2 regions of the Blautia massiliensis (ex Liu et al. 2021) genome follow, and region 2 is predicted to be linked to the other one. Evidence: predicted binding sites of a transcription regulator. Region 2 holds the regulator's gene; the other holds the start of a gene.

Region 1 (21,408 bases), on a different contig from region 2:
AGGTTCCCTTTTTTCGCCTCCGCCGATTACGTTTTCGCTGCTGTTTTCTGCGCCGGCTTCGTATGCGCCACTTTAAAATATCCCACAGTTCCCTCACCTGCCACACAGACAGCCGCCATCGGGATGATCACCATAAGCCTTTTACGCCGTCGTTTCATTTTCCTTAACCTCCAAATATGCTATGTATGTTCTCTCTGTTTTAAAAATGTTTTAAAAGAAAAATGTGTAAAGTCTTTGTGTGATCTGTGAAAACCCGGTGAAAAAGGTATGATATTTTTCATATGCAAATACAAATAATTAATTATATTTTCTGTCTGCTGCCATTATTTTTTGTATATATTAAATATTATTTTAAAAATTATATATTATTTTCTGGTATTTTTTACCGAAATATGTTATAAAAGAAGTAAGAAAAACTACCGAAAATCAGATATTCCTGCTTTCGGTCCGAAATAAAGGAGGTATCTTTATGGCAAAACGTATTATCACCATCAATCGTATGTTTGGAAGCAACGGACGCCTTATCGGCAAGACTCTGGCTGAAAACCTAGACATCGGTTTTTATGATAAAGAACTGATCGACATGGCTGCCAAGAAAAACAATATCCCCTTCGACACCCTGGCAAAGGTAGACGAGAAAAAAGCCAGTCAGTGGGTATTTCCCGTTGACAGTGAGCTGCAGTTTACAGATAATTTCTCTTTTGTACCAATGAACGATGTGCTCTATGATCTCCAGAGAAAGATCATCCTGTCCCTTCCGCAGAGAGAGGACTGCGTAATTGTCGGCCGCTGTGCAACCAGTATCCTGAAGGATAAATCACTTAAACTTTTTATCCATGCACCTTTTGAGGAAAGAGTTCAGAATGTGATACGCCGTACCGGCAGAGAAGAAGCCAGCGCACGGAAGCTGGTCAAAAAAATGGATAAAGAGAGAAAGGCTTACTATGAATACTTTACAGACAGCAAATGGCTGGATATGACACAGTATGATCTCTGTATTGACAGCAGCCGGTTTTCTATGGAGCAGATTATTGAGATTGTAAAGAGATGTCTTTAGGATTCTTTTTTCTGAAAATTTTTTCTGAAAAATGTTTTTACGCTTTGGAAGCGTAAGTGAAACCGCAGGGGAGGGGAAGCACTCGTAGTTGCGAAAGGCCGTTTCCCCTCCCCTGCACCCCTTCCCTCAGGCCCCGCTAGAAATCGTACGTTTTGGTCATGTTACGTTATTGACAGGGCGATGGATTCTGCGTTTGTTTAAAACGCCAGGCTGTGCCGATCTCATCGGCATAACACCTTTCAACAAGAAGACGTATCCTTCCCACCATTCCAACACATTGAGCAACACCAAAATATTTATTGACCAGACGCTATTCTTCCCACACCTCCAACTGCGGACGCTCAACTCATCAAAACGTAAGGACAGGACACCACGCGTCCGCTTCCACCTCTCCGTCTGAAACGTCAGCCGGGGAAGTGACAGTCCTCCGGGCTGCTACGGAGGAGGGGTGATGATGGTTAGGTTGCGGGAGACGGCGTTATTGTGGAAGGGCCCAGCTGTTTGAGCCGAAGGCGAGTTCTGGGCCCTTCCGCAATGGTTTTAGCCGGCTCACGGAACCTTAGCAGCATCCCCCGACGGAGTCCGGCCCGGAGGACTGTCACTTCCCCGGCGTCCGTTCACCAATATACTCTTTCAAAAACTCATATATATCCCCCTCCAGCGGCGGACACCCCTCCACATAATTCTGAAACTTACAGGTACAGTGTCCCACACCAAGCATTCCCGTCTTACCACGATACCCCTGTCCGATGCAGATCTTTTCATCCAGCTTCTCAAAAAGCCCCTCTTCCTTCAGCATCTCCAATGCCGGGATCAGATACCCGTAGCAGGCACTGCAGGATTCCACTTCCTCCACGGCATCCGCAAGCTCCACAACCTTTCTGGATACCGGCATCCTCTGATCCGCACCATCCTCCAGAAATCTGACATCTGCTTTGGAAATATCTGAACAGCCCACGCCAAGATCACCTGCCAGCTTCACATAAGGAACCTCAGCTACCTCATAATGCATCATCTGACACACATATGCATCCACAAGAACCGGATCACAGGCAGCAATCACCCGGTTCATCACAACAGGATTTCCGCCATCTTCAAAATCCAGATCCCCGCAGATATTATCCACAACAATAAAATCCTGCCGTATCCCCATATTCAGATGAGCAATGGGTTTATGAAGCCCCAGGGAATGAAACCGTCTCTTTTCCTTATTTGGGATCAACCCCTTCATATTCTTAAGGGCACAGGTGATCTTTGTCTGACAATGACCTTTCAGAACCGGCACATTGATCAGAAAATCAAGCTCCTTTACCCGCTCACAGACATTCAGCTCCATTCCGCCGCAGTCCACAGAAATACCCTTATCCTTCTGCATATCCCAGAACGGCACCTGATACTCTTCCTCAAGCCTGTCAAAGCCACAGGTCTCAAAGGCCTCCCTTGTCTTATCTCCTACCCAGGATCCCTCCAGCATCACCATATCCCGGAAGCCATGCTCATTCAGATACTCGATAATTCCTGCAACCACTTCCGGATGAGTCGTTGCACCCCAGGAAGCCTCTGAAGGAGAAACCAGATTCGGCTTGATCCCGATTTTTTTCTTTCTGTCCCCGATATGGGACTGAAGATCCGCTTTTTCCAGAAGCTCCTTTGTCATTCTTTTATATTCCGTACCACTGGTAATAAAAATCTGATTTTTATCCATAATTATCAAAATTCCTTTCTTTCTGCAATGTGAATGTTGATCCAGATCCACACCAAAGCCCTGCAAAGCTTTTATCATCAGATAAGCCAGACAAAACAGCCGACAAATACAGCATTCATCACAATCATCACAATCATAAAAAATACCCTCTCTACCGGTTTCCCGGTAAAAAGGATATTTTATCCGACACAGCAGTCTCGTATTATCTTTCGATCTTTGCCCCGTTCCACCATGGGAATTCTCGGTTCAGCCATTTTCCTGCAAGCTCACTCCATGGTTCACAGGCTCTTGCGATCCCTCTGCCGTTTTCGTTGGCAGTCAGCTCATTTGCCAGGCCGATCCCATGGGGTCCCTGCGGAAAAACATGATACTCCACTGGAATGCCCTTTTTATAGAGTGCCTGAACAAAGAGAAGTGTATTATCCAGCAGCACCGTCTGATCCTCAAAGGTATGCCAGATAAAGGTTCTGGGTGTATCTTCCGTAACCTGAAATTCCAGAGACATCCGATCTTTCAGCTCCTCATAACGATCTCCCAGAAGATTTCGAAAGCTTTCTTCATGACCAGCTTTCCCTGAAGTGATCACCGGATAATTCAGGATCATGCCATTGGGACGGATCCTCTCGTTTTCCATTCCCGTGATTCCGGCAAGCTCCTCCGTATTCCAGAATACTCCCAGAGAAGCTGCCAGATGGCCACCTGCCGAAAAACCTGACACAATGATCTTATTCTTTTCAATATGCCACTTATCGCTGTTCTCTCTGAGAAGAGCTACTGTTTTTGCCAGCTGACGGAGAGCCACCGGATATCTGGCAGGTGCCACGCTGTAACGAAGTACCACTGCGTGATAGCCCATTCCCATAAACCGGACAGCAATGGCTTCTGCCTCTCTGTCTGAAGTCATGCAATAAGCTCCGCCCGGACAGATCACTATGACCGGACGCTTCTGTCCCGGATAGAGTTCTTCCGACTCCTGCCAGAAATAGGTCTCTATCCATGCCTCATTATAGTCCTTTGTTTTTTCTTCGATCACAATTCTTTCGTTGATCATTCCGACTTTCCCTTCTTCATTTCATTGCTTCTCTGATCGCTGCAAGAAGTTCATCGTACTCTTCGTAAGCCGGAATTTCCGGATGATCTGCACGGATCTGCTCTGTACTGCGGAAAAGGAAGCCTGCTTTGCTTGCCTGGATCATTCCAAGATCATTGTAGGAATCTCCACTTGCAATAGTCTCAAATCCCATGGACTGCAGTGCCTTCACAGTTGTCAGCTTGGATTTTTCACAGCGCATCTTAAAGCCTGTGATCTCTCCGTTCTCTGCTACTTCCAGGGAATTACAGAAAAGTGTCGGACGTCCAAGCTTCTCCATCAGTGGAGTTGCAAACTGTGTAAAGGTATCACTGATCAGTATCACCTGGGAAAAGGATCTCAGCTCATCCAGAAATTCCTTCGCTCCCGGAAGGGGATCGATCTTTGCAATAGTCTCCTGGATCTCTTTCAGTCCCAGACCATGCTCTTTCAGAATTCCAAGTCTCCAGTTCATCAGCTTATCATAATCCGGCTCATCACGGGTTGTTCTCTTGAGCTCCGGGATTCCGCTTGCCTCTGCAAATGCGATCCAGATCTCCGGTACCAGTACACCTTCTACGTCCAGACATGTAATATACATCTTTCATATCCTCCTCTTGATCCAACTTACCGTTAATATTTCACAGAGTCTGACTCCTTCCGGCTGTCAGAACTCTTTAATCTTTTAGCACTTTACCCTGATATTACCATATGCTCTCAAGGTCTGTAAACAGTTTTATTTTTTCTTCTTTTCCGATTCATAGATTTTCAGCTCTTTCAGTGCTTTTTCCCCAAGAGGATACAGCATGAAAATATTAAAGATCGTCATCAGGCCGATTCCTACATCTCCCAGATCCCATACAAATGTGTAAGCCGCGATCCCACCGATAAACAGCATCACCAGTGCCAGCACCTTATATCCTGTCTGTGAACCCCAGTTATCACCAAAAAGATAAGCCACATTGCCTCTTGCATAAAACAGGATTCCCAGGAATGTGGAAAAGCTGAACATAAACAGTGTTGCAGCAATAAAGATCACTCCAAACTGCCCCATATGATAATGCATGGCAGTCTGAAGAAGTTCCATTCCGGAAAGCCCCTGTACCAGATCTTCCGGGGCCAGAAGCATGATCATAGCTGTACAGCTGCAGATCACGATCGTATCCACAAATACACCCAGGGCCTGGACAAATCCGGCTTTTACCGGACTGTCACATTCTGCTGCCGCTGCTGCACAGGGAGCGGAGCCGCTTCCCGCCTCATTGGAAAAAAGGCCTCTTTTTACTCCGTTCATCAGCACGACGCCAAATCCGCCGGCAACAGCCTGACGAAATCCGAAAGCTTCTTCAAAAATCCGTTTAAATACTCCCGGCATACTTCCAAGATTTGTAAATATAATAAACAGCGTGATCACAAAATAAAGCACTGCCATCACCGGTACCAGAAGATCCAGAACTTTAACCGTTGCATTCTTCCGAAGTACGATCACAGCTGCAATCACTACCAGCACGATGGTAGTATACAGCGGCGGAATATCAAAAGCATTTTTGAAAGACGCCGTGACGGAATTGCTGATAACCTGACTGATCCCACACCAGCAGATCAGGCCGGAAATGGCAAACAGAACGGAAAGCAGAACCTTTTTTCGTTTTCTGCCCTGTTTTTCTTCCCAGTAGCGGTGGATATAGTAGGCAGGACCGCCCCTGTAGCCACCATAAAGAGGATCCTTTTCTTTATAGAGCTGTGCCAGGGTTGCTTCGATAAAAGCAGTGGAGGAACCGATCAGCGCCGTGATCCACATCCAGAATACCGCTCCTGCACCTCCTGCCGAGATCGCAGCTACCACACCGACCAGGTTTCCCATTCCCACACGGGTAGCTGTAGACACGATCAGCGTCTGAAATGCTGAAAGATTATTTTTGTCACTTTTCTTTTCTGACAGGGCTCGTACCATATCCGGAAAAAGACGGATCGGCAGAAGCTTTGTCCTGATGGTAAAATAGATACCGGTCGGAATCAGAAGCAGGATCAGAAGTGAGATTCCCAGCGTACTTCCTCCCGGAAGCGGGATCTTTATCAGATCTCCCCACAGAAATGTATAGACCTTTTCGATCATTGTTACTATCATGTTACTGTTTCCTTTCCCCAATCACCCCATGTGATCGTTTTGTTCTCTTTTTCTGCCCGTTGTTTGTATTTATTTCTGCAACGTTTTAAACGGGCAAAGCGTATCTTTCATTATAATAGCTTTCTGTTTGTATGTAAAGAAAAATCCCGAATCTTTCGATCCGGAATTTTTTTGTATTGGTAACTTTTCTGTTATTCGACAGATTTCTGATATCTGTCTGTTTTTATGTGCATAGCTGCATTTTACTCTCAGCCAGCCAGGTGGAATATCTCGATCAGGAATATCCAGCTCATTCCATAGTATGTTATCACGGCTACAAGGTCATTCACCGTAGTGATCAGAGGACCTGAGGCTACTGCCGGGTCCACACCAACCTTTTTCAAAAACAGCGGTATGCAGGTTCCCACTGCACTGGATACCAGCATAGCCACCAGCAGGGATAATCCGATACAGCCGGATACCGCATAGGCAAATACGAGTGTTTTTCCTTTGAATAAGAAAATATACAATCCGATCAGTACAAAAGACAGAATGCCGAGCAGACCACCGTTGCAAAGACCGATCCGCATTTCCTTCAGCACAAGCTCTGCTTTCTGTCTGCCCGTCAGCGTCTCATCCATCAGTACACGAATGGTTACAGCCAGGGACTGGGTTCCAACATTTCCTGCCATATCCAGGATCAGCGACTGAAAGCACATGATGATCGGCAGACAGGTAACTACTTTTTCAAACATTCCCACAACAGAAGATACCACCATACCAAGGCCCAGAAGAACGATCAGCCAGGGCATTCTTTTTTTCATGCTTTCAAAAAGAGGTTCTTTCAGATCTTCCTCTGCAGTCAGACCAGCCAGCTTTGCATAATCCTCTCCCATCTCATCGTCTACCAGATCGATGATCCCTGCGGATGTGATCACTCCAAGGAAACGATTGTCATCGTCCAGTACAGGAATGGAATCTTCAGAATAATCCTTCAGCCGTTCCATACAGTCATCGATCTGCTCAGTACCATACACATATGGATAGGAGGTTACGATCAGCTCTTCCATAGGGTGGTCCTGTCTTGCTGTGATCAGATCCTTCAGATCCAGGGCTCCATAAAACTCCCCTCTGTCCGTCACTGCAAAGATCGTAGAAATATTATCATTATCTGCCGCCTGGGAAACCAGCTCACTCATGGCCTGCTTTACGGTCAGGTTTTCACGGATCACAATGCAGTTCGTTGTCATTCTGCTTCCGATCTCATCCTCATCAAAAGAGCGGATCATTTCGATATCTTTCCGCACCTGTTCATCCAGAAGCTGGATCAGAAGCTTGCGTTTTTCTTTATCGATCTGCTTTAAAACATCTGCCAGGGCATCGGTTTCCATTTTGGAAAGAATGGCTGCCGCTTTTTTTACATCCATCTCTTCCAGATATTGTACAGTTTCTTCTTCCTCCAGATATTCAAAAACATCTGCCAGCATACTGCTTTCCAGGATACGGTATAGTCTGCTGCGCTCTGCAGTGCTTAATTCTCTTAATACTTCCGCCAGATCGTTTTCGTGGAAATCCTGCAGCCTTTCACTTAAAACTGCCGGAGAAACACTGCTTCGGATCAGACTCAGAATATCTTTTGAAAAATCCTGATTTCTTTTTGTCATTTTCTCATCCTCCTCACATAGTTTCGCATAAAACACGCACACCAAAAACAGACATGTTAAAGCGCATGTCTATGTGCTGTTTGATTTTCGATTGTGTTTCCTTGGGATTTGAGTATAAAGCGAAATGAATTTATACATGATCGCCTTACTGTAAGATTCTCAGAATGAGAAGAATGAAAAAGATATCTATTATAATCCTGCTACAATTATAATGTAATAATATCGTACAGATTCTGATGACACCGATACATCCTGTCAAATATATCCTTCTGATATATAGATATAATATTCCCACAGATATTCCGTACACTTAAAACAGAATGTAACAGTCTCATCCCGCTCTGTTCTTTCCATCTTTCACTCTGAGAGCTACAACTTCGCCCATGAGAATCACAACTGTCCATTCTGTTCACCTGCCTTTTTTTCTTAAATTTTTTTATCAACCCGGCCATTATAACGTTCCCGGCCGGGTTTTGTCAACCGGATTTATGGTTAAATTTATTGTAAATCCGGGTAAATTTTTATGCTTCACAGAGGAGGATGTTTATGCAGCAGCATTTGCGTTGATCGTATCAATGATGTTTTTTCAAAAAGGATCAAATTAAAAAGTCCAACAACAAATGCTTCTACACGGATCTTCAGCATTTACTGTCGGACTTTTATCCTTTTTATTTCTTTTTGAAATATATCACAATATCATATTGTAGAGCAAAAGATTATTCTGCATGGTCTTTCAGGTACTCTGCACGCCCCTCTTCGTAGAGGTTATTTCCCTCGCTGTCAATGATGACTACAAGCGGCATGTCTTCCACATAAAGCTTGCGGAGTGCTTCTGCTCCGAGGTCTTCGTAAGCGATAAGCTCTGCTTTTTTGATGCATTTTGCAAGAAGTGCACCTGCACCGCCGATGGCTCCGAAATATACACCGTCATATTTTTTCATTGCATCTACGACTTCCGGAAGGCGGGCACCTTTTCCGATCATTCCTCTGGCGCCTACGGACATCATGGTCGGTGCATAAGCATCCATACGGCCGCTGGTTGTAGGGCCTGCGGAGCCGATGACTTCGCCTGGTTTTGCCGGAGTCGGACCTACATAGTAAATGGTAGCATCTGTAGGGTCAAAAGGAATCTTTTCTCCTTTTGCAAGGGCCTCGCACATTCTCTTGTGACCTGCATCACGGGATGTATAGATGGTTCCTGTCAGTAAAACCTGGTCGCCTGCATGGAGAGTTCTTGCCAGCTCTCTTGTCAGAGGCAGTGTGATCTTTCTTCTTTCCATATTAAAGCACCTCCGTTTTATGACGTGTTACATGGCAGTTGATGTTAACTGCACATGGCATACCTGCGATATGGGTAGGCATAGTCTCAATGTTCAGACCGATAGCTGTGGTCTTTCCGCCAAAGCCCTGAGGTCCGATACCAAGCTTGTTGATCTTCTCAAGCATCTCTTTCTCAAGATCTGCATAGTAAGGATCCGGGTTCTCTGTATTCAGAGGACGCATCAGCGCTTTCTTTGCAAGAAGTGCACATTTGTCAAAAGTTCCTCCGATACCAACACCAACTACCATAGGCGGACATGGGTTCGGACCTGCAGTTTCTACAACCTCAAGAATGAAATCCTTGATTCCCTGAAGGCCTGCAGATGGCTTGAACATACGGATCTGGCTCATATTCTCGCTTCCGAAGCCTTTTGGTCCTACAGTTACTTTCACCTGATCTCCAGGAACGATCTCTGTATAGATCATAGCCGGTGTATTGTCACCTGTGTTTCCACGGCGTATCGGATCCTTGACAACGGATTTTCTCAGGTAACCTTTATCGTATCCGCGGCGTACACCTTCATTGATGGCATCATTTAAATCTCCGCCTGTAAAGTGGACATCCTGGCCAATTTCAAGGAATACGCATGCCATTCCGGTATCCTGACAGATCGGAACATTCTCACTGTCTGCGATATCAAAATTCTCGATAATGTTATCAAGGACACCTTTTGCGATCTCGCCGTCCTCGCAGGCACGGCAGGTTTTGATGGCATCCTTCACATCTTCCGGGAGATGTTCATTGGCTTCGATACAGAGTTTTTCGATAACCTCTGTAAGTCTGCTTACTTCGATTTCTCTCATAATAGACTCCTTTCGCTTATCTCATATGTTTTTATTATCATAACATATTTTTAACTTAACGTTCGTGGCGGGCATATTTCGGCAGAAGCATGGGAGATACGTCTCCTGTATCAACTCCTGCATTTTTCAGTTCCTCTTCATATTTTCTGATATGATCCAGATTCATGGTGCCAAGCTCTACCTCTTTGCATTTGGCAGCTGCTTTTTTACCTGCATTTCGTCCGAATACAATTACATCAAGAAGAGAGTTGCCCATCAGTCGGTTTCTTCCGTGGATTCCGCCTGCTGCCTCTCCTGCAACCAGAAGGTTCGGGATTTCTTTTGTAAAGCCGTCTCCGTTGATCTCAAGTCCGCCGTTCTGATAATGAAGGGTCGGGTAGATCACGATCGGAACTTTTCTCATATCAATGCCGTAATTCATGTACATACGGAACATGGCAGGGATCCTCTTTTCGATAGTTCCCTCACCGCCCAGGATCTCGATCATCGGAGTATCCAGCCATACACCTTTTCGTCCACCTGGAACTTCCACGCCACGGCCTTCCTCACACTCACGGATAACACCGGAAGCATTTACGTCACGGGTTTCCAGCGGATGAATATAAGCTTCTCCGTTTGCATTTACAAGCTGTGCACCAACGGAACGAACCTTCTCTGTTACCAGGGCACCAAGGATCTGTGACGGATAGATCGCACCTGTTGGATGATACTGGATAGAATCCTGGTAAAGAAGGGAAGCGCCTGCTCTGTATCCAAGCACGAGTCCGTCAGCAGTTGCTCCGTAGTGATTGGAGGTCGGGAATCCCTGATAATGCATTCTTCCTGCACCACCGGTTGCAATTACAACTGTTTTTGCTCTTGCAACGGAATAGTCTCCGGTTTCCATGTTGAGAAGAACTGCACCGGCAGTCTGACCTTTTTCATCCTTCAGAAGTTCTACAGCGGAGGTAAATTCCACTACCGGGATCTTAAGATTTAAGACCTCATCACGGATAGTACGCATGATCTCTGATCCGGAATAATCCTTTGCAGCATGCATTCTCTTTCTGGATGTACCGCCGCCATGTGTAGTGACCATGGTTCCGTCTTCTGCTTTATCAAACTCAACACCAAGGTCGTTGAGCCATTTGATCGCATCCGGGGCTTCCATTACCAGTCTTTTTACCAGCTCCGGTTTTGCTGCAAAATGTCCGCCTCCAAAGCAGTCCAGATAATGCTGTACCGGGGAATCATTTTCTTTATCTGCTGCCTGGATCCCGCCTTCTGCCATCATGGTGTTGGCATCACCGATACGGAGCTTTGTAACGATCATAACGTTGGCACCTGCGTTGTGAGCCTCGATGGCACAGGAAGAGCCTGCTCCGCCACCGCCGATGATCAGTACATCTACATCATAATCGATTTTTGTAAGATCGATTTTTTCGTTGAGCAGACGGCTTTCTGAATGGAGCATTTTTGTCAGTTCCAGTGGTGCTTTCTGTCCCTTGTTCGGTCCTACCTTGATCTCTGCAAATGCATCCGGGTTATAGTCCGGATGGAATTTTTTGAGAAGAGCATCTTTCTCATCTGCACTCAGACGTCTTGGCTCTGTTGCCATACGCTCCGCTCTTGTAGCCTCTACCTTTTTGATGGATTCCATCATATTTTCTGGATATGGTGCATACATGTTTTACGCCCTCCTACTTCTCGATTTCTCTGCTGTTGTAAAGTTCCTGCATCTCTGTGATCGGCTTCTGCATGATTTTCTCGATCATATCGTCAAATTTGCCCTCGTGGATCTCTTCCACACGTTTCTCCAGATGCTCGCTTTTCGGCGCAATATATTTTCCGGTGAGACGTCTTGCAAGAAGGCCTACCATCGGATGGGAAATTCCTGCCGGACATCTTACGGAACAGCAGCCGCAGCTTACACAGTCAAAGGATTCCTCTGCACATTTTTCAAGCTCGCCTCTCTGCGCATATGCAATATACTGCATGACATTTAAGTCCTGTGTACAGGCCTTTGTGCAGGCATTGCATCCGATGCAGCTGTAGATCTCCGGATAAAGCTCCATCATTACCTGCTGGTTCGGCTTAAGATCTTCTATATTATAAAGTCTCTTGTCTGTAGGGAAGAACGGGATACTTGCCACATACATTCCCTCCTGCACCTGTGTCTGACAGGCGAGACAGGTTTTCAGCTCATTCTGTCCCTTGATCCTGTAGATGGTCGCGCAGGCACCGCAGAATCCGTGTCTGCAGCCGCATCCTCTTTTTAATGTATAACCGGCATATTCCATAGCTGTCATAATGGTCAGATCACCGGGAACGCTGTATTTCTTACCGAAAAAATATACGTTTACCATATTATTTTCCATGTTGGTGTCCTTTCTTTTATCCAAATCGTACGCCATGTGGAACAGCCATCTCACACGTGCCCGTCGCAACGCTCTGCTGAACTAAGTACTAACTGCGACTAAGGAGTTCAGGAGAGCCTTCACTCCTAAGTCTTCGTAAGTACTGGATTTCAGCGCCGCTAAAACCGCTCCTAAAATGGGCATCTTAGCGAGATGGCTGTTCCACATGGCTGTGTACTGGCTATAACCAGCGCATATATTTGAAAGTTTCTTAAGGTGCAATCTATAACTTAGTACTCATTAGGTAATTCATCCACCTCATCACATCGGAATACCGGGCCGTCTTTGCAGACGTATTTGTCTCCGATGTTGCAACGGCCGCATTTTCCGACACCGCATTTCATACGAAGCTCCAGTGTGGTATATACCTGCTCTCTGGAGAAGCCCAGCTCTTCCAGTCCTGCCAGAACGAATTTGATCATGATCGGCGGGCCGCAGACCAGAGCGGTCTTATTGGTATCAAAACCAATCTCCTTCAGATAATTCGGAACAAATCCTACATGACCGTCCCAGCCTTCCTGCTCGCGGTCAATGGTAAGATATACATTTACACCTTCTGTTTTCATCCATACTTCCTGGATTTCCTTAAGCTGCACCAGATCATCTGCGGAACGGGAACCATAGAGAATATCTACTGTTCCGTAATCCTCACGGTTATCCAGCACATAATTGATCACGGAACGAAGAGGTGCCAGACCGATTCCACCTGCGATAAACAGGAGATTTTTTCCCTTTAACTTATCTTCCACCGGAAAATGATTTCCGTATGGACCCCTAACCGCGATCTCATCTCCAACCTGAAGGCTATGGAGATAGTCGGTAAGGGATCCGCATTTTTTGATGCTGAATTCCTGATAATCTTTTACAGTAGGAGAAGAAGTAATAGAAAACATACCTTCACTGACACCTGGTGCACAGACCATGGCACACTGTCCTGGCATATGCTCGAAAAGCTTTCCACCCTCCGGAGCCTCCACACGGAAGGTTTTTACATCCGGTGTCTCCTGACGGATATCTGTGATCACGCCAACCTTGGGGATCAGCGTATCCAGTGTAAAATTCTTATGACAGGTACATTCACTCATTCTTTTCACCTCCCTGTTTTTCAAAGGCCTTGATGACTTTTACGATATTTAAAGATTCCGGACATTTCTCCACGCAGCGGCCGCAGCCAACACAGGAGAACATGCCGTCATTATTTAACGGATAATAAACAAGCTTATGCATAAATCTCTGACGGAATCTCTGCATCTGGCTGGTACGGTTGTTTCCATGAGCCATCATGGTAAAATCAGAGTACATGCAGGAATCCCAGCAGCGGTAACGGTGAACACCGTGCCCTGTGTCGTAATCCTTAATGTCATAGCACTGACAGGTCGGACATACGAAGGTACAGGTTCCGCAGGCAAGACAAGGCTTGTACAGTTTCTCCCATACAGGAGAATTGAAACGGTCCATGTATTCTTCCTGCGCCCATCCTTCCAGTGAAAGATGTGTATATGGAAGAAGCTCGATAATACCACGGATCGCCTTCTTCTCCTCTTCTACCTTTGTCTCATCAGCATCTGCCAAAAGCTCCTTCACAACTTCTGTCAGAGCATTTCCCTTTTCTGTGAGAGGCTTCCAGAAAAGCTCTCCCTCGATGATCCAGGCTGCAACATCTGCTTCCGGATCTGCAGCATCAATGCCAAATACTTTACAAAAGCAGCTTTCCTCCGGTTCATGACAGGCAAGAGCTACGATAGTTCCATGTTCTCTTCTTGCCTGGTAAAAAGTATCCACCGGATCCCCAAGGAATACCTTGTCGAGAACCTTCACACCCTGTACATCACAGGCTCTCATTCCGAATACGACAAAATTCTGGTCTTTCAGTGCCTGAGGCTCAATGCTGATATTTTTTCCGTCTTTTTTACAGGTATAGAGATTTTCACTCTGCGGAAAGAAAGCATCCTTCGGTGATTTCACGGTTTTCAGTGTTTCAAGGGAAACCTCTGCATCCTCGCTCCATGCCTTGAAGTTTACCTGTTCACTTACCTTTACCGGTAAATATAATTCCTGATCTGCGGCAATTTTCCGGAATAATGCCGGCAGATTTTCTACTGCGATCTTATACATACATTATCCCCTTTCTGCCACGATCCCTGGCTCTACATCCTCAAAGGTAAAGCTGGTAAGCGGACCCTTTGACTCCGCATCCTCGCCTGCCTGATACTCACCGTAAAACGCATCAATATCCTTGATAAACTTACGGTTAAACAGATGAAGGGGAATTCCCTGCGGGCAGACTCTGCTGCACTCGCCACAGTCCGTACATCTTCCGGCTACATGGAAGGCACGGATCACATGGAACATCTTTTCTTCAAAGGAATCCACATTTGCCTTCTGGGCGCTGTCGAACTTGTTGCTGTCAAAAACGCATTTGCGGCAGCTGCAGGCCGGACATACATTACGGCAGGCATTACAGCGGATACATTTACTCAGCTCGCTCTGCCAGAATGCAAATTTTTCTTCCGGACTCATTGCCTCGATCCGCTCAACTTCTGCGAAACGGTCAGCGTCCTTTGTCTCCTTTGACTCACCGATCAGTTCATCGTAAATTTTATGCTCTTTTCCTTTACATACATGGCAGCGTTCCAGCATGGCATCTTTGTATGCACAGGTTTTTTCTCCGTAAACAGTATCCACAGTCAGTGTCTCGGCATCTCCGGTAATCTCTGCTCCGGAAATTCCCCGGATACCCTTGATCCCCATTTTGCGGATCTTTTCAATATCCAGTTTTCCTTTACAGCCAACACCTACGATATAGGCTTTTTCTCTGTCTACACGATGCTCTTTCAAAAGCTGGTTAAAGCTATATGTATCGCAGGGCTTCAGACAGACCATGGTTTTTCCTTCCAGCCTGGAAGCTTCGATCATATATTTGCTTAAATTGGCACCGCAGAATCCATCATAGACAAAATCCTCCAGAGATTCCGGTGTTTCAAAATAGGCTGGTTCCGGATTAAAGGCAAGATCTCCGGCTTTCCACCCAAGAACCCGGACTACCGTGCCATCTGCAAGCAGTTCTTTTGCACGTTTTATCAGCTCCTGCATCTTATATCCTCCAATCTCACGTTTTTACCAAGTGAATGGATCTTCTCAACAAACTCATTCATAGTCTGTGAAAATTTCACGCCTTCTGCGGCAGATACCCATTCCACACGTGTTCTTCCGTTTTCCACCCCAATATAATCCAGCATTGAAAACAGAAGTGTCATACGTCTTCTTGCATAATAGTTTCCGGTACTGTAATGGCAGTCTCCCGGATGGCATCCGCACATGATCACACCATCGGCTCCTTTTTCAAAGGCACGGAGGATGAACATGGGATTGACACGGCAGGAACATGGAACACGGATGATCTTTACATCCGCCGGATAGCTCAAACGGCTGCTTCCGGCAAGGTCTGCTCCGGCGTAGCTGCACCAGTTACAGCAGAATGCCACGATCTTTGGTCTGAATTCTTCCTTTGTTTCTATCGACATATTGCATCCACCTCCGCGATAATCTGTCTGTTGGAGAAGCCCTGAAGGTCCATGGCTCCTGACGGGCAGGCTACTGTGCAGGCACCGCAGCCCTGGCAAAGTGCTGTATTGACAACCGCAACTCTTCTTGTCTCACGGATACCGTGATCGTTGACCTGTTTCTCCTCATAGGAAATCGCTCCGTAAGGACATACATTTGCACAGGTAGAGCATCCGTTACAGAGAAGCTCGTCAGATCTTGCCGTACATGGATTGGTTGTCAGCTTGTCCTTTGCAAGAAGTCCTATGGCCTTTACGGCCGCAGCTCCTGCCTGGGCAACTGTCTCCGGGATATCCTTTGGTCCCTGGCATACACCGGAAAGGAAAATTCCTGCTGTCGGTGATTCTACAGGACGAAGCTTTGCATGAGCTTCTGTAAGGAAATTGTTGGTGTCAATACTTGCAGTAAGCATGGTAGCGATCTTACGTACATCCGGATTCGGTTCAATGGCTGTTGCAAGAACTACCATATCTGCTTTCTTGAAGATCTGCTTATTATCAAGAAGATCCGAGCCCTGAACAAGAAGTGTTCCATCCGGCTGCGGGATTACTTTTCCTACCTGACCTTTGATATAGTTTACGTTATACTGCTCAACTGCTCTTCTGTAAAACTCATCGAAGTTTTTACCAGGTGTACGGACATCAATATAAAATACCGTCACATTGGTATCCGGATATTTATCACGGATCAGCATGGCATGCTTAGCTGTGTACATACAGCAGATCTTGGAACAGTATGGCTTTCCACGGTCATCGGAGCAACGGCTTCCAACACACTGGATAAATACGATCTCCTTGGGTGCTTTTCCATCGGAAAGGCGCTCAAGATGTCCTTTTGTAGGTCCTGCAGCATTCATGATACGCTCCAGCTCCAGAGATGTGATCACATCCTTGCTCTGGCTGTATGCGTATTCATCATATTTGTCAAGCTTGATGGTATCAAATCCGGTTGCCACCACGATCGCTCCGTATTTCTGTGTTACGATTTCATCCTGCTGATCGTAATCAATGGCTCCTGCCTGACATACTTTGGAGCAGACACCACATTTGCCTGTCTTAAATTTCAGGCAATGCTCTCTGTCGATCACAGGAACGTTTGGAATCGCCTGTGCAAACGGAGTATAAATAGCTGACCGGTTGTTCAGCCCTCTGTTGAACTCATTTGGAATCTTTTTGGAAGGACATTTTTCCTGGCAGACTCCACAGCCTGTACATTTGTCCATGTTGACACTTCGCGCTTTTTTGCGGATATCAACAGTAAAATCTCCTACAAAACCTGCAACTTTTTCTACTTCACTGTATGTATAGATATTGATCTTTTCGTGAGCTGCAGCCTCCACCATTTTCGGAGTAAGGATACATGCGGAGCAATCCAGAGTAGGGAAGGTTTTGTCAAGCTGTGACATTCTTCCGCCGATACTTGGTGTTTTTTCCACAATATCAACTTCATAGCCTGCATCGGCAATATCAAGAGCCGTCTGGATTCCGGCGATACCGCCTCCGATGATCAGGGCTCTCTTTGTAACCTGGCTTTCTCCCGGCTGAAGAGGAGCATTTAAATTGACTTTTGCTACTGCTGCTCTTGCAAGGATCACGGCCTTCTCCGTAGCCTCCTGCATATCCTTGTGGATCCAGGAACAGTGCTCACGGATATTTGCGATCTCCACCATATATGGATTCAGGCCGGCCTTTCCCGCTGCTTTACGGAAAGTTGCCTCATGCATACGCGGAGAACAGGAACAGACAACCACTCCTGTGAGATTTTTTTCACGGATGGCTTCCTGGATCCTGGACTGTCCTGCTTCAGAACACATATACTGATAATCTTCTGCATGGACAACTCCTGGCTCTTTTGCAATGATCTCCACAACCTTTTTCACGTCTACCGTAGCGGCAATATTACTTCCGCAATGACAGACAAATACACCGATTCTCTGCACTTTCTCACCTCCTGTATCTTCTGAACGCACTTACGAGCAGCTGCTGAGGAAGCTCCGGATCAAGAAGCTCCGGAATTTCATTTGGTGAAAGATAGTCTCCACCTTTTTCCCGGACAACCAGCTGTCTTGCCCCGTCAATGATCTTTCCGGGTTTTACGTCTCGCGGACAGCGCTCCACACAGGCAAAACAGGAAAGACATTTCCACAGGGATGCTGAATTTACAAGTGCTTCGATATTTTCATTGATCACGTAGGACACAAACTGATGAGGCTTGATATCCATCTCGTCAAAGGATGGGCAGGTAGCAGAGCATTTGCCACACTTCATACATTTCAGAGGATTGGTCCCGCTGATCTCCTTTATTTTTTCCGCAGCAGAATGGTTATCTCTCATTTTGCCACCTCCTCATTGACGCCAAGGGCTTCTGCCAGAAGCTCTGTAAAATAGTAAACCGGCATTTTATTTCCGGAATTTTTATTCAGATTGTATTTGCAAAGCGGACAGGCAGTGATCAGCATATCTGCGCCAAAGCCTGCTGCGCTTTCTTCAATCTTTTCACACATATTCTGTGACATTTCTTTTTCTTTCAGGGATATATATCCTCCACAGCATTCATTTCTGTAAGGATAGATCACAGGCTCAGCGCCAAGGGCACGGATAAAATCCTCCATGATCCTTGGATTTTCCGGATCATCAAATGCCATGATCTTTCCAGGTCTCAGAAGCAGACATCCGTAATAGGCTCCGATCTTCTTTCCGGTAAAAGGATTTACTACTTTTTCTTTCAGTTTATCAAAACCGACTCTGTCCCGGAGAACCTCCAGATAATGGAGAACGGTTGTCTCTCCTTCATAGGGAGCTTCCAACTGCATATAATTGTTGGCTCTGGTCCGGATATCTTCCACATTTTTCATATCATCATTGACACGCTTGATCACATGATGACAGGCTGAACAGATCGTCACCAGATCCTGGCCTTTTTCTTTTGCCTGGTTTAACGCACGGACGGAAGAAAGCTTTGTGGCGATCTCGTCTGTGCCAAGCGGATAAACACCACCACAACACTGCCAGTCCTCGATCTCCTCAAGCTCAAACCCAAGGGCTGTGGCACTGGCTCTGGCATACTCATCCAGATCTTTGGCCTTTGTTCTCAGGGTGCACCCCGGATAATAACTGTACTTCATACCTTTCATTATCCTTTCTTAGTCTAAAATCTGACGTTTATAGTAGATATTCTTGTTCATATATTGTCTTTTTTTTAACGATACATGAATAAAAAAATGAAATCTCAACTAACACTTATTTGAGTTTTTTTATCAATTTGCACTCAAATAAAAGAGAAAAACACTCTTCCTCCGCAATTAAGAAGTGTATTAGCTCGATTTCCGAAATCATCATATCACGTTATTTCTGTTTCGACAAGGCTTTTTCGATATTTTTTTGTGTTTTTTTTAACGTACTTTTGAAAAACCTTATCATTTACGATCCTGCTTCCATGATAATTTTCATTTTCGGGCATAAAAAAAGCTCCGGATCTCTCCGAAGCTTTTTTGCTCCTATCAGTAAATAATGATCGGATAACCTGCATCAATAGTGTTATAGATCAGTGCTGCCTGATCCTTAGGCAGATTGATGCAGCCGTGGCTTCCGTTGGTTTTATAACGGTTCCCGCCAAAGGATGACTGCCAGGACGCATCATGAAGTCCCTGTCCGTAGACAAAAGGCATCCAGTAATTAACCTTTACATCGTAACCATATTCATTGCTGGTAAGGTTAAAGGGACTCGCCTTGTAGGCGATCGGCCATGCACCACGATATGTTTCACGCCCCTTCACCGGCTTACCGCTGACAATATCTGTTTCCGTCACAAGGCTTCCGTCCTTATACAGCCACAAATGCTGTGCATCCAGACTGACCTCTATGTAACTGCCTGCCAGATCGTCTGTTCCGTTTCTCTGGTATCCTTTTTTGCTGTAAACAGGCTCTCTTGTTACAGCAGTACCACTTTTCAGGTCTTCCAGAAGCTGAGCATACTCTCCGTCCTGATCGATCCGGTATCCGTACTCATTTCCCTCAATGGTCACATCCGTTCCCGCAGATGTATGAAAGGTACGGGGAACATAAATGGTATTGTATTTGTTGGCAAGCTCACTGATGTAGGCTTTAATGGCTTCTTCATCTAAAGTCAGCGTCTCCCCTTCAGTCTTCAGCCAGGATGTGATCGTATCGGAATCCAGAACAGCCGTTTCACTTCCGAATGTATAAGTTACTGTACTGCTGCGGTATTTCTTCAGCTGGCTGTTCAGGTCTGTAACCTTATTTTTCATATCCTCTGTTGCAGTGACAGTCGGACTTACATACACATGCTTGTTGATCGGTACTGTAATGATATCTCCAAGAAGAGCCGTATCAAATGCTGCGTTCAGATTTGTGTCCACAGTAGTCTCCAGCTTATCCGGATCGATTTCCGTCCCCTGTACCTGCTTCACAAGAGTGAATTCTTTTTTCTCCTTATCGTACTGAATGGCTGCATCAACAGAAGCTTTTCTTTCTTCCGTACCGAAATTTGAAAGATCGAGAGCCTGCTTTTCCTGCTCCTCATCTTCCTCGATCTGACATTCCGGTTCTATATTTTCTTCCTTTGGAAAAAGCTTCCGACTCTCTTCCCGCTGTTTCTGAATTTCTGTAAGCTTACTCAGAAGGGCTTCTTCATTGAGACTGTAGCCCAGCTCTTTCAAAGTAGTACTGTAAACTTCCTGATCATTTTCCTGAAAGGATACCGGACGATCTGCAAATTCCGCAGCGATCTTTTCTTCTGCCTGCTTTGCATCCAGTCTGGAAACATCCACTCCCCATATGGAAATCTTCCGTCCTAGCGTATTGTGATCTGCCAAGTATGTATAGACAAATAACCCTGCCACTGCCAGGATTGTTACGCCAATGCAGATTCCAAGTATGATCTTCAGTGTCTTTTTACTGATGGTTGATCTTTTCTCCATACCCTTATCCCTCGAGTCTTATGTAATATATGTTATGTTGTCACACTGGCTGTTATTATAATACAATAAATCCCATTTTCTGTAAAAATGACTTATCCCGGATCCTTCTGATCCGGTAAAAAAAGACAGACTGACGCCTCTGCGAAAATCTGTCTTTCTCATACGTTTCTTTATCTGTTTCTGGCAACAGTATTTCTCTCAGGATCTTCTGCTTCTTATTCCGGCATTACGATCTTGCCTGCAACGGCACAGGCTGCTGCTGTTTTCGGAGATGCCAGATAGATCTGGACCTTGGAAGTTCCCATACGTCCCAGGAAATTACGATTGTTGGTTGCCACGACCTTTTCACCGTCTGTCAGGATTCCGCCGGTCCTTCCGCAGCAAAGTCCGCAGCCCGGATGTGTAATGACAGCCCCAGCTTCCGCAAGAGTATCCAGAATGCCAAGCTCAATAGCCTGACGGTAAATTTTGCGGCTGGCAGGAGTCACGATCAGCTTTACAAAGTCTGCAACCTTTTTGCCCTTCAGCACCTCTGCTGCCGCCATAAGGTCCTCCAGACGTCCGTTGGTACAGGAACCGATGAATACCTGGTCGATGGTCTCACCCTGAAGCTCACTGACATCACGGATCTTGTCCACCTGAGACGGACATGCCATTACCGGCACAAAATCCTCTGCTTTATAAGTTATGGTCTTCATGTAGACAGCATCCTCATCTCCCACAAGACTCTTCTGATAATCATCAAGCTCTACGTTGCAGTAAGCAGCTGTCTTCTCATCCGGT
Region 2 (8,020 bases):
GGACCCAGCCCTTATTGGAAAGCTGTCTCGGATAGCCATCTGCATAACCTACGGGGATCGTTGCCATTCTGGTAAAGCGTTCTGTAACAAACGTTCCTCCATAGCTTACCGCTGTTCCACGTTCCACATTTTTCACATAGGATACATGACTTTTCAGCTCCATTGCAGGTGTCAGCTTCACAATATCACGTTCTACCTCCTCTGACGGATAAATACCGTAAATGGTGATGCCGGCACGAACGACATTGAGATTTGCTTCCGGAACACGGATGATACCTGCACTGTTGGAGCAGTGACGTACCGGAATATGAACGCCTCTTTTTTCCAGAAGCTCTGCAAAACGGAGATAACGGTCCAGCTGCACCAGTGCAGGAGAACGGTCGGTCTCATCCGCCCTGGCAAAATGAGTAAACATTCCCTCGATCACCAGATTCGGGATTTTTGAGATTTTTTCGATCTTTACCGCATTTTCCGGAATATCCGCATATCCGATCCTTGTCATTCCCGTATCCAGAGCCAGATGAATATGTACATTTTTTCCAATGCGTGCACCTGCTTTTGCATATTCTGCTGCTGTATTAAGATCCGATATGGTGATCCGGATATCATTGGCTGCAAGTTCCTCATAATATTCCTCAAATACAAGGCCAAGGATCAGGACAGGCTTGGTGATCCCTGCATGCCGAAGCTCCAGTGCCTCCTCTGCAGTAGCTGTTGCAAATCCCCAGATATAGTCATAGTCCTGGATCAGACGGGCAATAGCTCTGGCACCATGGCCATAACCGTCTGCCTTGATCACAGCGATGATCTTTGTCCCTTCTTTGACATTTTTATGCATTTCCTCAAAATTGTGGGCAATGGCATCCAGTGATACCAGTGCTTTTACTCTCTCGTATTTTTTCATAATCCCGACTCCTCTTCACCTATAGCTAATGCCTTGGGCAGATATTCTATGATATCTCCTGCCAGCATACTGCGCTTTCCTTTTTCAGCGGCTGCAAGATCACCGCATAGTCCGTGAAGATAAACACCTAACGCGGCCTTTAAAACCATGGGAGGCTGTTCCTCCGTTTTCAGATACATACATAACACTGCTGCCAGGATCCCGGAAAGCACATCTCCGCTTCCTGCAGTTGCCATTCCGGAATTACCGGAAAGATTCAGATACATCTGGCCTTTCTCATCTGCGATCACCGTACATGCATCCTTCAATACGCACACAGAGCCTGTTTCCGCAGCACATTTCAGTGCAGTATCTGCGATCTCATGCTGGATCTCCTGGATCGTTCTGCCACTGAGCCGGCTCATTTCTCCGATATGCGGTGTCAGGACTACATGCTCTCCCAGATACTGATACCACTGTGGATGTGCAGCCAGAAGGTTCAGGCCGTCCGCATCCAGGATCAGCGGCTTTTTCTCCCGGGCAGCCGCCGTGAGAAACCACTGTTCTCTCTCACGGCTGGCCACTGATGTTCCAAGTCCCGGTCCGATCACGATCACATCACACCAGGATAGAAGCTGTTCATTGGATTCCTGATCAAAGCGGCTGCAGACCATAGCCTCCGGAAGGAGTATCTGCAGTGGGATCCTGTTGGCTTCCACAGTCTGGATCTTTACCATTCCCGCACCGGCACGAAGTGCTGCACTGGCGCTTAAATAAGCGGCTCCGCACATTCCCTCACTTCCGGTCACAAAGAGCACTTTTCCGAAGGTACCCTTGTTTCCGCCGGGATCACGTTCCGGAAACAGCTTCAGATCTTTATTTTCCAGACAGGCGGCAGATGCAGTCACAGCTTCCTGCTCATAGATCCCGATATCGGCGGTAACGATCCTTCCTGCATACAGTCTTCCCGGATAAAAGCAAAGACCTCTTTTCCGGTAGGCAAATGTGACAGTCAGATCGGCGCTGAAGGCAATTCCCATTTCCAGGCCAGTATCTCCGTTCACTCCTGACGGGATGTCAACTGCGATCTTTTTGGCCCTCGCACTGTTCATCTCATGGATGATATCAGCATAATGCCCCTCGATCGGACGCGTCAGGCCTACCCCAAACACGGCATCTACTATAGTAGTATATTCACTCCACTGCGGGTTATTCACCTCCGGGACACGATAACCGGAAGCGATCTTATACTGAAGAGCTGTCTCTCTGGTCATTTTATCTTTGTTTCCGACCATATAAAACTCTACCCGGATCCCCTTCAGATGGAACAATCTGGCAACAGCGATACCGTCACCGCCATTATTTCCGCTTCCGCAGACTACCAGGATCCTTTCGTCCTTCTGGAGATACTTTTCTGTTTCCTCTACCACCTTCAGTGCTGCCCGCTCCATCAGAACCTCGGAGGGAACTCCGATCTCACGGATCGTTGTGGAGTCCAGATCCTTCATTTCTTTGCAGGTAACAAGCTTCTTCATTCTGTCTTCTGCCTCCCCTCTGTCATAGAGAAAGCTGCCGTTTCCGGCAGCTTAACAATTCTTAATTATCCACATGTTCCTGCCTGTATTTGCTGAGATTATAAGACAGTGTCATCAGACTCTCGGAAAGATGAACGTTCTCTACGATCACATCATCCGGTGTCTCAAGATCGAGATGTGCAAAATTCCAGATTGCCTTGATCCCGTTCTCCACCAGGATATCTGCCATTTCCTTGGCTTTATTCTTGGGAAGTGTCAGAATCGCGATCTCCACGTTATTCTCTCTCAGGAAAAACGGAAGCTCACTGAGCATCTGGATCTCAAGTCCACGGACTGCGATGCCCTCAAGCACAGGATTTACGTCAAAGATACCAACCAGCCTGAAGCCACGCTTCTCAAAATCCACATAATTGGCAAGTGCCTGTCCCAGATTACCGGCACCCAGAATGATCATCGGATGAACGGTATCCAGTCCCAGGATCTTACCGATCTCTGTATAAAGATAATGTACATTATAGCCATACCCCTGCTGCCCAAAACCGCCGAAATTATTAAGATCCTGACGGATCTGAGAAGCTGTGGTATGCATCTTCTTACTTAACTCATTGGAAGAAATACGTTCTACATTGTCTTCCATCAGCTCTCCTAAGTAGCGGTAATAGCGTGGCAGACGCTTAATCACCGCTTTCGAGATTTGTTTTGTCTCCACGATAGTTTTCCTCCTTACCTTACACTAGGTTAATTATAACGAATTGACATTTTCCTGTCAATTAAAGTTGTCTATTCTGTACAAATTTCCTTATAATTTTTCTAATAATTGATTTTTTCTTTGAAATCCTGGCGGTTTCCGTTATAATAGGTGGAGGATTTTCCCTGTTTTATGACCAGACAGAGACAATTCTTTATACAGGAGGACAGTTTTTATGATTTTATCATGTCAAAATATATGCAAAGCCTTTGGCGAAAAAGTAATTTTAAATGACGCATCCTTCCATATTGAAGACCGGGAAAAAGCGGCCCTTATCGGATGCAACGGTGCAGGAAAAACAACCCTTCTTCGGATCATCATGCAGGAAATTTCCGCTGATTCCGGCAATGTTGTTCTTGCACGTGACAAAAATATCGGCTATCTGGCCCAGTATCAGGACATTCACGGGCACCATACGATTTATGAAGAACTTCTTACCACCAAGCAGCACATCATTGATATGGAACGCCGCATCCGTAATCTGGAGCAGGAAATGAACCATGTACAGGGCGAGGACCTGAACCGTCTGATGGAGACTTACACCCGTCTTACCCATCAGTTTGAACTGGAAAACGGTTATGCCTACAAAAGTGAACTGACCGGTGTTTTAAAGGGTCTTGGTTTTACAGAAGAGGATTTTGATAAACAGATCGAGACTCTTTCCGGAGGACAGAAAACCCGTGTTGCCCTTGGCAAGATGCTTCTCTCCAAACCGGATATCCTGCTTCTGGATGAGCCTACCAACCACCTGGATATGGAAAGTATCTCATGGCTGGAAACCTATCTTCTGAATTATCCGGGAGCTGTATTTATTGTCTCCCATGACCGTTATTTTCTTGATAAAGTTGTCACAAAGGTAGTGGAGATTGAGGCCGGACAGACCCGTGTCTACAGTGGAAACTACTCTGCCTATGCCCTTAAAAAAGCCCAGCTACGCGATGCCCAGTACAAGGCATACTTAAATCAGCAGCGGGACATCAAACATCAGGAAACTGTCATTGCCAAACTGAAATCCTTTAACAGAGAGAAATCCATCAAACGTGCCGAAAGCCGTGAGAAAATGCTGGATCGTGTACAGCGTATCGAAAAGCCTCTGGAAATTCAGGATCGTATGCGGATTTCCCTGGAACCCCGTGTATTAAGCGGAAACGATGTCCTTCATGTGGAGGAACTCTCCAAAGCATTTCCGGGACAGACTCTGTTCTCCGATATTTCTTTTGATATCAAACGTGGCGAACGTGTGGCACTGATCGGAAACAACGGAACCGGCAAAACTACCATGCTAAAGATCATCAACGGTCTTCTCGAAGCAGATGCCGGAAAATTTTCTCTTGGTTCCAAGGTACAGATCGGTTATTATGATCAGGAACATCATGTTCTTCATATGGATAAAACTATTTTCCAGGAAATTTCCGATACATATCCGACTCTTACAGAGACCGAAATCCGAAATATGCTTGCAGCATTTCTCTTTACCGGAGACGATGTATTTAAAGAAATTTCTGCACTTTCTGGTGGAGAAAGAGGCCGTGTTTCCCTCGCCAAGCTGATGCTTTCCGAAGCCAACTTCCTGATTCTGGATGAGCCTACCAACCATCTGGATATCGCTTCCAAGGAAATCCTTGAGGAAGCACTGGTAAGTTACACCGGTACAGTTCTTTATGTCTCCCATGACCGTTATTTCATCAATCAGACCGCAACCAGGATCATGGAGCTCACCAATCAGGCCGTAGTCAATTACATTGGCGATTATGATTACTATCTGGAGAAAAAAGAAGAACTGACCAGTGCCTATGCTCCGGGAATTGATTCTCCCGAGGCCCCTCAGGAAGAAAAAACTGTTTCCGAAAACAAACTTTCCTGGCAGCAGATGAAAGAAGAACAGGCGAAGAAACGAAAACGGGAAGCAGAGCTGAAAAAAGTGGAAGCCCGCATTGAGGAACTGGAAACAAGAGATAAGGAAATTGACAATACCATGGTTCTCCCGGATGTCTGCACCAACGTAGCGGAATGTACCAAATTAAGCCGTGAAAAAGCTGCCATTTCGGAAGAACTGGAAGAACTTTATGAAAAATGGGAAGAGCTGGCCTGACGGCCAGCTCTGTTATCATCACCCGGAGGAGGAACCTGTGAAAAAGAAACACCTTTATTTTTCTGCATTTGGTCTTACTTTTGCAGTTTTACTGATTTTATTTATCACCTGTGGCTACGCCCCTTTTGGCAACAAATCACTGGCTGTGGATGATGCCAGCATTCAGTATCTGGATTTTTATGCTTATTTCAAGGATGTTCTGGCGCAGAAAAACAGCATTTTTTATACATTTGGAAAAACACTGGGAGGTACCAATATCGCTGTTTTCAGCTATTATCTTTCCTCCCCGTTTATGCTTCTGAGTGTCTTTTTTCCAAAAGAAAATCTCCATTCATTTTTTGACATCCTGGTACTGCTGAAAGTATCTCTGGCTTCCATGACCTTCAGTATTTTTCTTGTGAACCGCTTCCGGAAATATCTGACAGAAAACACGGAATCTGCAAGAACTTTTTTTGTTGTCCTTTTATCCTGCTGTTACGGTCTCTGCCAGTATACCATTGTCCAGAGCAGTAATATCATGTGGATTGACGGTGTCTATCTTCTTCCGCTGATTCTTTTGGGGGTCTACCAGATCATACACGGATCATCCATCTGGAAGCTTTCTGTCTGGGTGGCATTGTCGATTCTTTTTAACTGGTACAGTGGTGGTATCAACTGTGTATTTTCCGCCCTGTGGTTTCTTTTTGAACTTGCCTTATATTTTCTGGGATCATCCAGAAAACACAGCCATGTTCCACGAAATGCCCTGGTCATGATATTCCGTTATGGCCTCTCCATGTTTCTGGGCCTTATGTGCAGCGCGGTTCTGTTTTTGCCCACTGTACTTGCCATGGGAAATTCCAACCGTGGTTCTCTGGACCTCGCGGCATTGAAGGATTTTTCTTTCGTCGGACAGCTTCCCACCATTCTGGAAAGTTACCACCTGGGCGCGCACAGTACTCCAAACAGTACTTCTCTGTTCTGTGGGACTCTGGTAATCCTGGCGGTTATTGCCCTTTTTCTTTCTTCTACGCTATCTGCACAGAAAAAAAGTCTGCTGGCCTGTTTTCTTGCTGTCATAGCACTGATTTTTTACTGGAAACCTTTTTATATGGTATTTTCATTGTTCAAAACTGTGGAAAGTTACTGGTGCAGATATTCCTATGTGGGAATTGCCGCTCTGATCTTTCTGGCTGCCTGTTTTTATCTGATTTACCTGGATGGCCATACCGCAGTTCTTCTTTCCAGAGGATGGATTATTTTTTCGGTTCTTCTGTTTTTTCTGGATAATATTCACCCCGGTGAACATACATCCAAAATCTATTTGACCGTTTTTTACGCTGCAGTTACCTTGATTTCTGTGAAACTTTTTATGTACAGCCGGAATTTTAAATCATGGAAAAAAGCAGTTATCACTCTGCTTTGTACAGGAATCATCCTTTCAGAACTGGCAGTTAACGCCAGCTTTCTGATGAATGATTACCATGCAGACGAAAACAGCCAGTACACCGCTTATTCTCAGGGTTCCCAGAAACAGATCGGAGAAATCAAGGAATCGGACAGTTCCATTTACCGGATTTCACAGACTTCCACAAAGATTCAGTACACTGACGGTGCAACTGCAAATTATAACGAAGCTCTGGCTTATAATTACCGTTCCATTTCCGGTTATACTTCCTCCCCGGACGATACACAGAGAGAATTTCTGGAACGTATCGGTTATCGCGAAAACGGTCTGAATATGAACATTACCAACTCTCCTGTCATTGCTGCAGATGCTCTGCTGGGAGTAAAATATACCTTGTCTGCCTATCCCGTTAACGGACTGACAAAACTGGATTCTATAGAGGCGGAAAACGGAAAGTTCGTATACTGTAACCCGTCTGCACTGCCGATGGCCTTTCTTTATCATGACAATTCGGAATCCATACAGACTCCGCAGACCGATGACCCGTTTGTATACCAGAATTATCTGTACAGCATTCTGTGCGGACATCCGGTTTCTCTGTATCGGCCGTTATCCTATACCTGCTCTTCCAAAGAAGATTCCGGCACTGACCAGGTATACACCCTTTCTGTTCCGGAGGGAAATTACGCATTATATGGAAACATACCCTGGGATTCTCCTATGGAAAATGCCTCTTTAAATGTAAATGACTCCTATATCAGCCGTTATTCCTGGTGGCTCAGTCCCTCAGCTTTTTATATTCCAACAGTTTCCGAAGCCACTTATGCAAAAGTTTCCATCCATTCAGATAATGGATATTTCATCCGGGATGGGGGCGAACAGTTTTATGCGCTGGATCTAGATGCCCTTGCCGCTGTTTCCAAGGAGATTTCAGGCAGAGCTGTGGAAGAGTTCCAGCTGGAAAACGGGCATGTTTCCGTTTCCTGTACTGCTGCTGATTCCAGCTCCCTGCTTTATCTCTCCATCCCTTATGACAAAGGCTGGAAAATATACAGAAACGGCCAGCAGATTACTGCCGGCCTTCTGGATGACTGCATGTATTCTATTCCTCTGACAGAAGGGAAAAACCAGATCGAGCTTCGTTACATCTGCCCGGGAATCCGCGCCGGAATTCTTCTCTCTGTTTCCGGAATCCTGCTCACGCTGCTGATCTCCCTTCTTGAACACAAAATCGGTTACAAAAAAATAAATTATAATTCTTTCAGAAGAATTTCCGCAAACTGCGGCGCACAGGCGAGGATGTCCTCATTTTTCAGATAGGACGGTTCCTCGCCTTTCCAGTTCTTCACAATACCGCCTGCTTCACGAAGAATAA

The links. Region 2 encodes Rex, which represses fermentation and respiration genes when NADH is low (regulators of the CRP and FNR family bind a similar motif). Its sites were predicted from a motif close to ATTGTTAANTANTTAACAAT; they were not measured.
Region 1: ACTNDQ_RS06740 (CoB--CoM heterodisulfide reductase iron-sulfur subunit B family protein) is a predicted target of Rex. The motif match lies at 18,873-18,892, and genes of this name have one in related genera.

Annotation. Positions count from the first base shown of each region.
Region 1 covers NZ_JBQHWA010000012.1:54,147-75,554, forward strand. Annotated here, with positions in the region: gene ACTNDQ_RS06655 (hypothetical protein) at 27-158, opposite strand; gene ACTNDQ_RS06660 (AAA family ATPase) at 470-1,057, shown strand; gene ACTNDQ_RS06665 (DUF362 domain-containing protein) at 1,656-2,762, opposite strand; gene ACTNDQ_RS06670 (alpha/beta hydrolase) at 2,965-3,813, opposite strand; gene thrH (bifunctional phosphoserine phosphatase/homoserine phosphotransferase ThrH) at 3,830-4,432, opposite strand; gene ACTNDQ_RS06680 (alanine/glycine:cation symporter family protein) at 4,568-5,959, opposite strand; gene mgtE (magnesium transporter) at 6,208-7,602, opposite strand; gene ACTNDQ_RS06690 (Fe-S-containing hydro-lyase) at 8,319-8,882, opposite strand; gene ACTNDQ_RS06695 (fumarate hydratase) at 8,884-9,726, opposite strand; gene ACTNDQ_RS06700 (FAD-dependent oxidoreductase) at 9,782-11,392, opposite strand; gene ACTNDQ_RS06705 (2Fe-2S iron-sulfur cluster-binding protein) at 11,406-12,119, opposite strand; gene ACTNDQ_RS06710 (FAD/NAD(P)-binding protein) at 12,353-13,207, opposite strand; gene ACTNDQ_RS06715 (4Fe-4S dicluster domain-containing protein) at 13,200-14,237, opposite strand; gene ACTNDQ_RS06720 (4Fe-4S dicluster domain-containing protein) at 14,241-15,215, opposite strand; gene ACTNDQ_RS06725 (hydrogenase iron-sulfur subunit) at 15,203-15,646, opposite strand; gene ACTNDQ_RS06730 (4Fe-4S binding protein) at 15,637-17,625, opposite strand; gene ACTNDQ_RS06735 (4Fe-4S dicluster domain-containing protein) at 17,630-18,019, opposite strand; gene ACTNDQ_RS06740 (CoB--CoM heterodisulfide reductase iron-sulfur subunit B family protein) at 18,016-18,810, opposite strand; gene ACTNDQ_RS06745 (L,D-transpeptidase family protein) at 19,186-20,625, opposite strand; gene ACTNDQ_RS06750 (3-isopropylmalate dehydratase large subunit) at 20,841-21,408, opposite strand, start outside.
Region 2 covers NZ_JBQHWA010000013.1:784-8,803, reverse strand. Annotated here, with positions in the region: gene alr (alanine racemase) at 1-904, opposite strand, end outside; gene ACTNDQ_RS06890 (NAD(P)H-hydrate dehydratase) at 901-2,418, opposite strand; gene ACTNDQ_RS06885 (redox-sensing transcriptional repressor Rex) at 2,480-3,127, opposite strand; gene abc-f (ribosomal protection-like ABC-F family protein) at 3,342-5,258, shown strand; gene ACTNDQ_RS06875 (YfhO family protein) at 5,296-7,965, shown strand; gene ACTNDQ_RS06870 (inositol monophosphatase family protein) at 7,896-8,020, opposite strand, start outside.